One region of the Pedococcus sp. P2_E4 genome, then DNA from elsewhere that is predicted to be linked to it. Evidence: predicted binding sites of a transcription regulator. Region 1 holds the regulator's gene; the other holds the start of a gene.
What was found. The regulator HrcA, encoded in region 1, represses chaperone genes, less so after heat shock. The targets are predictions, from matches to a motif close to TTNGCACTCGNNNNNNNCGAGTGCNAA.

Region 1 (3,922 bases):
TGCGGACGGTCCCCAGGATCTGCTTCCACGCCCGGGCGGTGTCGGCCTGGCTGGCGTGCGGCCACCCGAGGTGGGCGCAGATGCCGTCCTTCCACGACTGGCCGCGGGGGATGACCGGCCAGGCCGGGAGCCCGAGGCGCTCGGGCCGCACGCTCTGCCACACGTCGACGTACGGGTGCCCCAGGATCCGGACGTGCGCGGCATACGGCTTGACGCGGCGGGCCTCCTCGACGACCCGGTGCTCCTTGGTGCCCGGCACGAGGTGGTCCACGAGCACCCCCATCCGCCGCCCCGGACCCGGTGCGAAGTCCCGGATCGCCGCGGCGAGGTCGTCGACGCCGTCGAGCATCTCGACGACCACGCCCTCGACGCGCAGGTCGTCGCCCCAGACCTTCTCGACGAGCTCGGCGTCGTGGCGGCCCTCGACGAAGATCCGCGATCCGCTGGCCACCCGGGCGCGCACGCCCTCGACGGCCCGTGATCCGGAGGCGGTCCGTGACGCCGTCGCGCGCGCGGCTGCGAGCTCCGCCCGGGCGGCGGCCTTCGGGGGAGTCAGGACCACCGGGGCCCCGTCGAGCAGGAAGCCGGGGCCGAGGGGGAAGCCCCTGGTGCGACCCCGCCGGTCCTCGAGGTGGACGACGTGCATGCCGCCGGCCTTCTCGACCCGCACGACCGCACCGCACCAGCCCGTGTCGACGTCCTCGACGACCAGCCCGGTCTCGGCCTCCACGTCGCGGGAGCGCCCGCGCGGGGGCACCTTCCAGTCGCCGGAGAGGACGTCGGAGCCATAGCGGTCGGGCACCACGAGAGGGTATGCCGCGTGGTCGCCGCTCCCGCGCAGGCTCGCGCGACCTCGTGGAGGATTCGGGCCTGCCGGGGGAACGACATAGACTTGGCACTCGTAGAACGTGAGTGCCAACGGCCCGGAGCCGTGGCATCGGGTCGAGCGGACAGGAGGAGACAGTGAGCGAGGAACGTCGGCTCGCGGTGTTGCGCGCGATCGTCCAGGACTACGTCGAGACCTCCGAGCCCGTGGGCTCCAAGTCCCTGCTCGAGCGCCACCAGCTCGGCGTCTCGGCCGCCACCGTCCGCAACGACATGGCGGCGCTGGAGGAGGAGGGGCTGATCGCGGCCCCCCACACCAGCGCGGGGCGCGTCCCCACCGACGCCGGCTACCGCCTGTTCGTCGACCGGTTGAGCTCGGTCAAGCCGATGTCGGCTGCCGAGCGCGCGGCGATCTCGCAGTTCCTCGAGGGCGCCGTCGACCTCGACGACGTCGTCGACCGCACGGTCAGGCTGCTGGCCTCGCTCACCCGGCAGGTCGCCGTGATGCAGTACCCCTCGCTGACCCGCTCGTCGGTGCGCCACATCGAGTTCGTGCCGATGGGCGCGAGCCGGCTCATGGTCGTGCTCATCGTCAACACCGGCCGGGTCGAGCAGCGGGTCATCGAGACCGGCCACGACCTCACCAGCTCGGACGGCGAGGCCCTGCTCGGGCTGGTCCGCGCCAAGGTCAACGCCACGGCCGTGGGCCGACGCCTGGTCGACGCCGCCGCGAGCCTCGAGTCGCTGCCGGAGGAGTTCGACCCCTCAGACCGCGACCTCGTGCGCTCCGTGGTGAGGTCGCTCGACGACGCCCTCGTCGAGGAGCGTGAGGAGCGGGTCGTCCTCGCCGGCACCTCCAACCTCACCCGGGTCGGCACCGACTTCCCGCTCACCATCGGCCCGGTGCTCGAGGCCCTTGAGCAGCACGTGGTGCTGCTCAAGCTGCTCGGCACGTCGCGCGAGACCTCCGATGCCGTCTCCGTCCGCATCGGCCACGAGAACCCCTTCGCGGGGTTGCAGTCGACCTCTGTGGTCTCGACCGAGTACGGCACCGGCGCCGACCTCGTCGCCGGTCTCGGCGTGCTCGGCCCCACCCGCATGGACTACCCCACCACGATGGCGTCGGTGCGGGCCGTGGCGACCTACGTCTCCCGGATCCTCGCGCAATGACGCGCACCCGACTCCGCTCCACCGACCGTCAGCTCTGACACCAAGGACTTCCGTTGAACGACTACTACCAGGACCTCGGCGTCTCGCGGGACGCGACGGCTGAGGAGATCAAGCGCGCCTACCGCAAGAAGGCCCGCACCCTCCACCCGGACGTCAACCCCAGCCCCGAGGCCGAGGAGCAGTTCAAGAAGGTCTCGCAGGCCTACGACGTGCTCTCGGACGCCGAGAAGCGGCGCTCCTACGACATGGGCGCCGACCCCTACGCGGGCGCGGCTGCCGGCTTCGGCCAGGGCTTCTCGTTCAGCGACATCATGGACGCGTTCTTCGGCGCGGGCGCCGGCCAGGCCCAGCGGGGTCCGCGCTCGCGCCAGCGCCGCGGCCAGGACGCGCTGGTGCGACTCGACATCGACCTCGCCGACGCGGTGTTCGGTGCCGAGAAGGAGCTCACCATCGAGACGGCGGTGCTGTGCTCCACGTGTCACGGCGACGGCGCGCAGCCCGGCTCGGGTCGCCGCACCTGCGACGTCTGCGGCGGCCGGGGCGAGATTCAGCAGGTGCAGCGCTCGTTCCTCGGGCAGGTCATGACGACCCGCCCGTGCATGACCTGCCAGGGCTTCGGCGAGGTGCTCGTGAGCCCCTGCTTCGAGTGCTCCGGCGACGGCCGGGTCCGCACCCGTCGCACGATCAAGATCAAGGTCCCGGCCGGGGTGGACACCGGCACGCGGATCCAGCTCGGCGGCGAGGGCGAGGTCGGCCAGGGTGGCGGGCCCGCCGGCGACCTGTACGTCGAGGTCAACGTCCGGCAGCACGCGACCTTCCAGCGGCGCGGCGACGACCTGCACTGCACCGTCGAGCTGCCCATGACGGCGGCGGCCCTGGGCAGCACGCTCAAGCTCGACACCTTCGACGGGTCGCACGAGCTCGAGGTCAAGCGCGGCACCCAGGCCGGCGACGCGATGACCCTGCGTGGCCTCGGCGTCACCCACCTGCGCGGCACCGGGCGCGGCGACCTCATCGTGCACGCCAACGTGCAGACCCCGACGCGGCTCGACGACCAGCAGGAGGACCTGCTCCGCCAGCTTGCATCCCTGCGTGGCGAGGAGCGACCCGAGGGCCGCCTCGCGCCCGCCGGTCAGGGCCTGTTCGGCAAGCTGCGCGACGCCTTCAAGGCCAAGTAGCCCGCCACATGACGCTGCCGCTGTTCCTCGTCGACCCGGCGCTGCTCGACGGCGTGGCCGAGGGGGCGTCGGTCACGCTCGACGGGGCGGAGGGACGCCACGCGGCAACCGTCCGCCGGATCGCGGCAGGGGAGCAGGTGATGCTCGCCGACGGCGCAGGGCTGCGCGTCACGTGCGACGTGGTGGGCGCAGGCAAGGCAGAGCTCGCCCTCCGGGTCGTCGGTGTACGTCGCGACGCCGAGCCGCAGCCGCGCTTCGTCCTCGTCCAGGCGCTCGCCAAGGGTGACCGCGACGACCAGGCGATCGAGGCGGCCACGGAGTTCGGGGTCGACGAGGTCGTGCCCTGGCAGGCGGCCCGCAGCATCGTCCAGTGGCGCGGCGAGCGTGGCGACAAGGCCCGGCGCAAGTGGGAGTCGACCGTGCTGTCGGCGACCAAGCAGTCGCGCAGGTCGCGCACCCCCGTCGTCGCGGGGCTCGCCACGACCAAGGACCTCGCCGCCCGCATCGGCGGCGCCGCAGCGGCATACGTCCTGCACGAGGACGCCAGGGCGAGCCTGGCCGCGCAAGCGTTGCCGGACGCGGGCGACGTGCTCGTCGTCGTCGGTCCCGAGGGTGGGATCACCCCCGAGGAGGTCGCGGCCTTCGAGGCCGCCGGGGCCGTGACCGTGCGGCTCGGTGACACGGTGCTCCGCTCGTCGAGCGCCGGGCCGGCCGCGCTGGCGGTGCTGAGCGCGGCCGGTCGCTGGCGC
Region 2 (5,866 bases), on a different contig from region 1:
ACCGCCACGGTCCGACATGGGCTTCCAGGTGCCGCTGCTGGGGTACCAGATCCGCTGGTACCAGATGATGTACTTCACGTTGAGCTCTGCCGCGTGCGCCATGACGTAGGCGGCGACGGCGTCACCGGCCGATCGGGACGGGACCATCGCGTCGACGGCGTTGCCGGTGCCGTGGTCCATGTCGCCGGGGCGGTAGCCGCCGAAGCTCGTGACCTGCGGGCAGTTGTCGCGGAGCGCATTGAGCACGACCAGCCCGTGCTGGGTGAGGCCGAGCTCGTGGGGCAGGCCGGTGCGGCGGATGCTGCGCGACGCCTGCCTCTCACCACGGACAGCCGCGGCGTCGGAGGACTCGCCCGACCCCGAGGTCCGGGAGGGCTTGGCCAGGGCCTTGAAGCCGATCGCGCCGTAGTTCGCAGAGGCTCGGGGCGCAGCAGCCTCCTGTGCCTGGGCGGCCACGGTCACCTGCGGCGCCGTGAACGCGCTCGCGGTCAGCTGGATGGTCGGTGCCGCGGGGGGCGACGCGAACGCCGTCGCCAGGCCGAGCGCGGCCGTGCTGACTCCCAGGGCCTTGACGATCGAAGCGTGGCTGGGGCGCCGGATCGCCTGGATCAAGAGGCTCGCCGAGGACGGCCGGGCATGGGCGTGCCGGGCCGCTCGGGTCTGGGGGGTCGAAGACATCGGCTCCGACCATAGAAGACGCCCGCTGGTCGTGGCGAATCCCCGAGCGTGTCGAGTGGCCGGAGTCACGCGGAGCCCTGTGGTTCCGCGCATTTGCCGTCGAACGCGTGGTTGGCTGGGGCGCCCCCGCCGACTGGCGTGACAGCCTGCCTGCGACCCTCCTGTTGACCTGCCTCAGGCCGGTTGGACGATGAGCGCGACCTGGTTGCTGCGCACCCGGGTCAGCACGACGACGGCCTCGTGGTGGCCCTTGGCAGGGAGCCGGAGCTGGCGACGCAGCAGGTCCGCGTCGACGCTGACCCCGCGCTTCTTGATGGTCAGCCGGTCGATGCCGTGGTCGCGCAGCCAGCCCCGCAGCGCCTTGACGTTGAACGGCATCACCTCGACCACGGCATACCGGCGGGCGTAGGGGACCTCGACGGAGCGCGACGAGCCCACATAGCCGACCCCGGCATCGAGCTCGGCCCCGTCGGTCGCTGCGGTGAGCGCCCCGGTGAGCCCCGCCCGCAGCACGGCCCGGTCGGGCTCGTAGAGCCAGGCCCCGACGTCGGCAAGGTTGGTGAGGGTGGGCGCGGCCCCGTCCGTGTCTGCCTCGGTGACCTGCACGGCGGCGAGACCGTCACGCAGCACCGCGGCGGTGCGGCCGGGCGTGCGGGCCAGCGGCCCGAACCACACGGCGCACTCGACGACCTCGCCCTCCCACGAGGTCCACTGGGCCTCCGCTCGGGGCGGCAGAGCGGCATGGGGGAACGCCGGGCTGAGCTTGGTGCCCGTGGCCGGGAGGTCCCTCGCGACCGCCTGGACCGTGTCCCACGACGGCGAGATGGCGGCGAGGTTGAACACCCGGCGGGTGCGACCGGTGATGTCGGCGACGCCGGGCGTGCGACGGGCGGGGTCGAGCCAGGCGCCCACGCCGCGCGCGCCCTCGCCCTGGGGCGCGGTGAACTCCTCGACCACACCCTGGTTCGCCGTGGATTCCGGCCAGTGCCGCAGGTTGACCGCTGCGATGCCGGCCGTCACCTCGTCGGCGTCGATGGCCCGGACCCGGAGGTCGAGACCGGCCATGGCCATCGCGTCCGAGCCGATGCCGCACCCGAGGTCGTGCACGGTGTGCAGCCCGGCCGCGCGGAAGCGCTGCGCGTGCTGGGCGGCGACGGACAGTCGGGTGGCCTGCTCGAGGCCGTCCGACGTGAGGACCATGCCCCGCGCGAACTCCCCGAACTTGTCCCGCGCCCTGGCTCGCAGCCTGGCCTGGTTCAGGGCGGCGGCCACCAGGTCGGGGTCGAAGCCCGCGCCCCGCAGCCGCGCCTGGAGGGCCAGCGCCTGCGACTCGTCGTAGTCGGGCAGCGACTGGAGCAGGCCCCAGCCCTCGCCGCTGGTCAGGCGTCGCAGCAGGGCCAGGTCCATGGCCCGCATTGTGTCGTATGCGGGGTGGCCGCCACAGGTGCCCGGGTCGCCCGCCGCCGGTGCCCGGGGTCGCCCGCCGCCGGTGCCCGGGGTCGCCCGACCGCGGGTGCCGGGGTCGCCCGCCGCGGGTCAGCGGTCGCGGCGCCACTCGTACGGAGTCGTCGTCGACACCTTGAGGAGACCGGAGCGCTCGAGGATGGGCCGGGAGAACTCGGTCGAGTCGCTGTTGATGTAGCGCTTGCCGTAGCCCATGGCCGACCGCGCCCGCGCCGCCGTCAGGGCCCGGTAGATGCCCTTGCCGCGGTACTCCGGCCGAGTCGCGCCACCCCAGATCCCCGCGAAGTCCGTGTCCTCGACCGGCTCGAGCCGACCGGCGCTGACGATGCGGCCGTCGTGCTCGGCCACCCACATCTCCATGTCGTCGCGCGTCCGCAGCCGGTGCAGGATCTGCAGGAGGAGCTCCTGCGCCTCCTCTGGCTCGTCCCCGAACACCTCGGCCTGCATGGCACACATCGCGCGGACGTCCTCCTCGTCGGTCACCTGGCGCACCACCACGCCTTCGGGCAGCTCGACGTCGACGGCGAGCAGGTGGGCCTCGCCGATCATGATCGACTCGGGCTCGTCGGGCACGAACCCGCGTGCGACCAGTGCCTCGTGCAGCCCGGGGGCGCGGTCGTGGCCCCGGGTCTTCCACTCGACCCGGAGGATCTCCGGCATCGCCTCGTAGTGCGCCAGGGCCTGGTCCACCAGCTGGCGCACCGAGTCCTCGTCGGCAGGCCGTCCGTCGACGTCGAGGGTCTTGTAGGTGATGAACCCCCGGCCCCCGAGGTAGGTGGCGAGCACCAGCGGCCCGAGCCGCGGTGCGGTCAGGGCGGAGGAGAGCTCCTCGCGCAGCTGCTCGTCGTAGGCGCGCAGCAGGACGGCGGGGTCGCTGGTGGGGGTCGGCATGCGCCAGACACTGCCCGGTCCGGGGGGTTCGGCGCCACCGCATTTGGCCCGCGCCGTCCGCCCTCGGCGAACGCCCCGTCCAGTTCTGGCACTCGAGTTGACCGAGTGCTAACCACGAGCCTAGATTGGCGGTTGGCACTCCGGTTCGCCGAGTGCTAACGCAGCCGCCTGGTCGACCCCCGCGACGGCGACCGGACCGGCAGCACCCTGCACCACCCACCACTGTCCAACTTCGACATTCCCGAAGGGGAGGTCCTCACCGTGTCGGTTTCCATCAAGCCGCTCGAAGACCGCATCGTCGTCAAGTCCGTCGAGGCCGAGCAGACCACTGCGTCTGGCCTCGTCATCCCGGACACCGCGAAGGAGAAGCCCCAGGAGGGCGAGGTCCTTGCGATCGGCCCGGGCCGCATCGACGACAACGGCAACCGCGTCCCGCTCGACGTCACCGTCGGCGACCGCGTGATCTACAGCAAGTACGGCGGCACCGAGATCAAGCACGGCGGCGAGGAGTACCTCATCCTCTCCGCCCGCGACGTCCTCGCCATCGTCGGCTGAGCATCCGCACCTCGTGATTGACGTGCCCTGTGTGCCGGCCCGCCGGCATACAGGGCACGTCGCCTTTCACCCCGAATGTCAGCACCCCGATTTCGACTGCTAGAGAAGGACTTTCATGGCTAAGACGCTGGAGTTCAACGACTCCGCCCGCAAGTCGCTGGAGCGCGGCGTTGACGCGCTCGCGAACGCGGTCAAGGTGACGCTCGGCCCCAAGGGCCGCAACGTCGTCATCGACAAGAAGTGGGGCGCCCCCACGATCACCAACGACGGTGTGACCATCGCCCGCGAGATCGAGCTCGAGGACTCGTACGAGAACCTCGGCGCCCAGCTCGCCAAGGAGGTCGCCACCAAGACCAACGACGTCGCGGGTGACGGCACCACCACCGCCACCGTGCTCGCCCAGGCCATGGTCAAGGAGGGCCTGCGCAACGTTGCCGCGGGTGCCGCCCCGGCCAGCCTCAAGCGCGGCATCGACAAGGCCGTCGAGGCCGTGTCCGCCAAGCTGCTCGAGAACGCCCGCGAGATCGAGGGCAAGGAGGAGATCGCCCAGGTCGCCGCGCTGTCCGCCCAGGACGAGACGATCGGGTCGACCATCGCCGAGGCCTTCGACAAGGTCGGCAAGGACGGCGTCATCACCGTCGAGGAGTCCTCGACCGCGACGACCGAGCTCGAGTTCACCGAGGGCATGCAGTTCGACAAGGGCTACATCTCGCCCTACTTCATCTCCGATGCCGAGCGCATGGAGGCCGTGATCGAGGACGCCTACATCCTCATCAACCAGGGCAAGATCTCGGCCATCGCCGACGTCCTCCCCGTCCTCGAGAAGGTCGTCAAGAGCGGCAAGCCGCTGCTGATCATCGCCGAGGACATCGACGGCGAGGCGCTGTCGACCCTGGTGGTCAACAAGATCCGCGGCACCTTCAACGTGGTCGCGGTCAAGGCCCCCGGCTTCGGCGACCGCCGCAAGGCGATGCTGCAGGACATGGCGACCCTCACCGGTGGCCAGGTCATCTCCGAGGAGGTCGGGCTCAAGCTCGACCAGGCCGACCTCGACGTGCTGGGCCAGGCCCGCCGCGTCGTCGTCACCAAGGACACCACCACGATCATCGACGGCGCCGGAGACACCGACGACGTCACCGGCCGGGTCAACCAGATCAAGGCCGAGATCGAGCGCACGGACTCCGACTGGGACCGCGAGAAGCTCCAGGAGCGCCTCGCCAAGCTCGCCGGCGGCGTCTGCGTGATCAAGGTCGGTGCGCACACCGAGGTGGAGCTCAAGGAGAAGAAGCACCGCATCGAGGACGCCATCTCGGCGACCCGCGCGGCCATCGAGGAGGGCATCGTCGCCGGTGGCGGCTCCGCCCTCGTGCACGCCTCGGCCGTCATCGACGACCTCGGTCTCGAGGGCGACGAGGCCACCGGTTCGCTCATCGTCAAGAAGGCCGCGGCCGAGCCGCTGCGCTGGATCGCCGAGAACGCGGGCATGGAGGGCTACGTCGCAGTCTCCAAGGTGCGCGAGCTGACGGTCGGCAACGGCCTCAACGCCGCCACGGGCGAGTACGGCGACCTGATCAAGGCCGGTGTCATCGACCCGGTCAAGGTCACCCGCTCGGCCCTGCGCAACGCCGCGTCGATCGCTGCGATGGTCCTCACGACCGACACGCTCGTCGTGGAGAAGAAGGAAGACGAGGAGCCGGCGTCCGGCGGTCACGGCCACGGCCACGGCCACTGACCCACTCCTGACCCGGGCTGACGTGCGGCGCTGAGCCGCACGGCATACCTCCCGAAGGCCCGTCCCCCAGTGGGGCGGGCCTTCGGCGTTCCCGTATGCCGCGGGCGCCCTGCACGCCCAACGCGGCGAGTGTGGACGCCGGCGCAGGGGGTTCGCGCGGGGCGGATGCGGTGGGACGCTGGGGCCAGGCCCCGCACGGACGCGGGGCGCCGGTGCTGGGTGGTGGCGATGACTCGGTCGGAGTCGGCTCCGAGCCTGGAGGAGTATGTCGTCGCGCGCGGCTCCGACCTGGTGCGCCTCGCGTGGTTCCTCACCGGTGACGCCGCCGCCGCCGACGACCTCGTGGTGGACACGCTCGGACGGGCGGCCCGCGACTGGCACGGGCTCACCGACGACGGCGGTGGTGCGATCGACACCACCCTCACGCGGCGCCTGCTGCGCACCTTCCTGCACGGGCACGACCCTGCCCGCGACCCTGCCCGCGACCCTGCCAGCGACCGGGTGATCGATGGTGCAGGTGACCCGGCCGGCATCTCAGGTGGCCAG

Region 2: a site for HrcA is predicted at 3,119-3,145, ahead of groES (co-chaperone GroES). Genes of this name have one in related genera too.

What each region holds. Positions count from the first base shown of each region.
Region 1 is NZ_JBFUEO010000044.1:127-4,048, forward strand. It holds gene AC1DV7_RS15720 (DUF3097 domain-containing protein) at 1-802, opposite strand, end outside; gene hrcA (heat-inducible transcriptional repressor HrcA) at 964-1,995, shown strand; gene dnaJ (molecular chaperone DnaJ) at 2,049-3,173, shown strand; gene AC1DV7_RS15735 (16S rRNA (uracil(1498)-N(3))-methyltransferase) at 3,182-3,922, shown strand, end outside.
Region 2 is NZ_JBFUEO010000034.1:24,185-30,050, forward strand. It holds gene AC1DV7_RS14485 (VldE C-terminal domain-containing protein) at 1-678, opposite strand, end outside; gene AC1DV7_RS14490 (THUMP-like domain-containing protein) at 853-2,085, opposite strand; gene AC1DV7_RS14495 (GNAT family N-acetyltransferase) at 2,215-3,033, opposite strand; gene groES (co-chaperone GroES) at 3,295-3,588, shown strand; gene groL (chaperonin GroEL) at 3,704-5,320, shown strand; gene AC1DV7_RS14510 (SigE family RNA polymerase sigma factor) at 5,549-5,866, shown strand, end outside.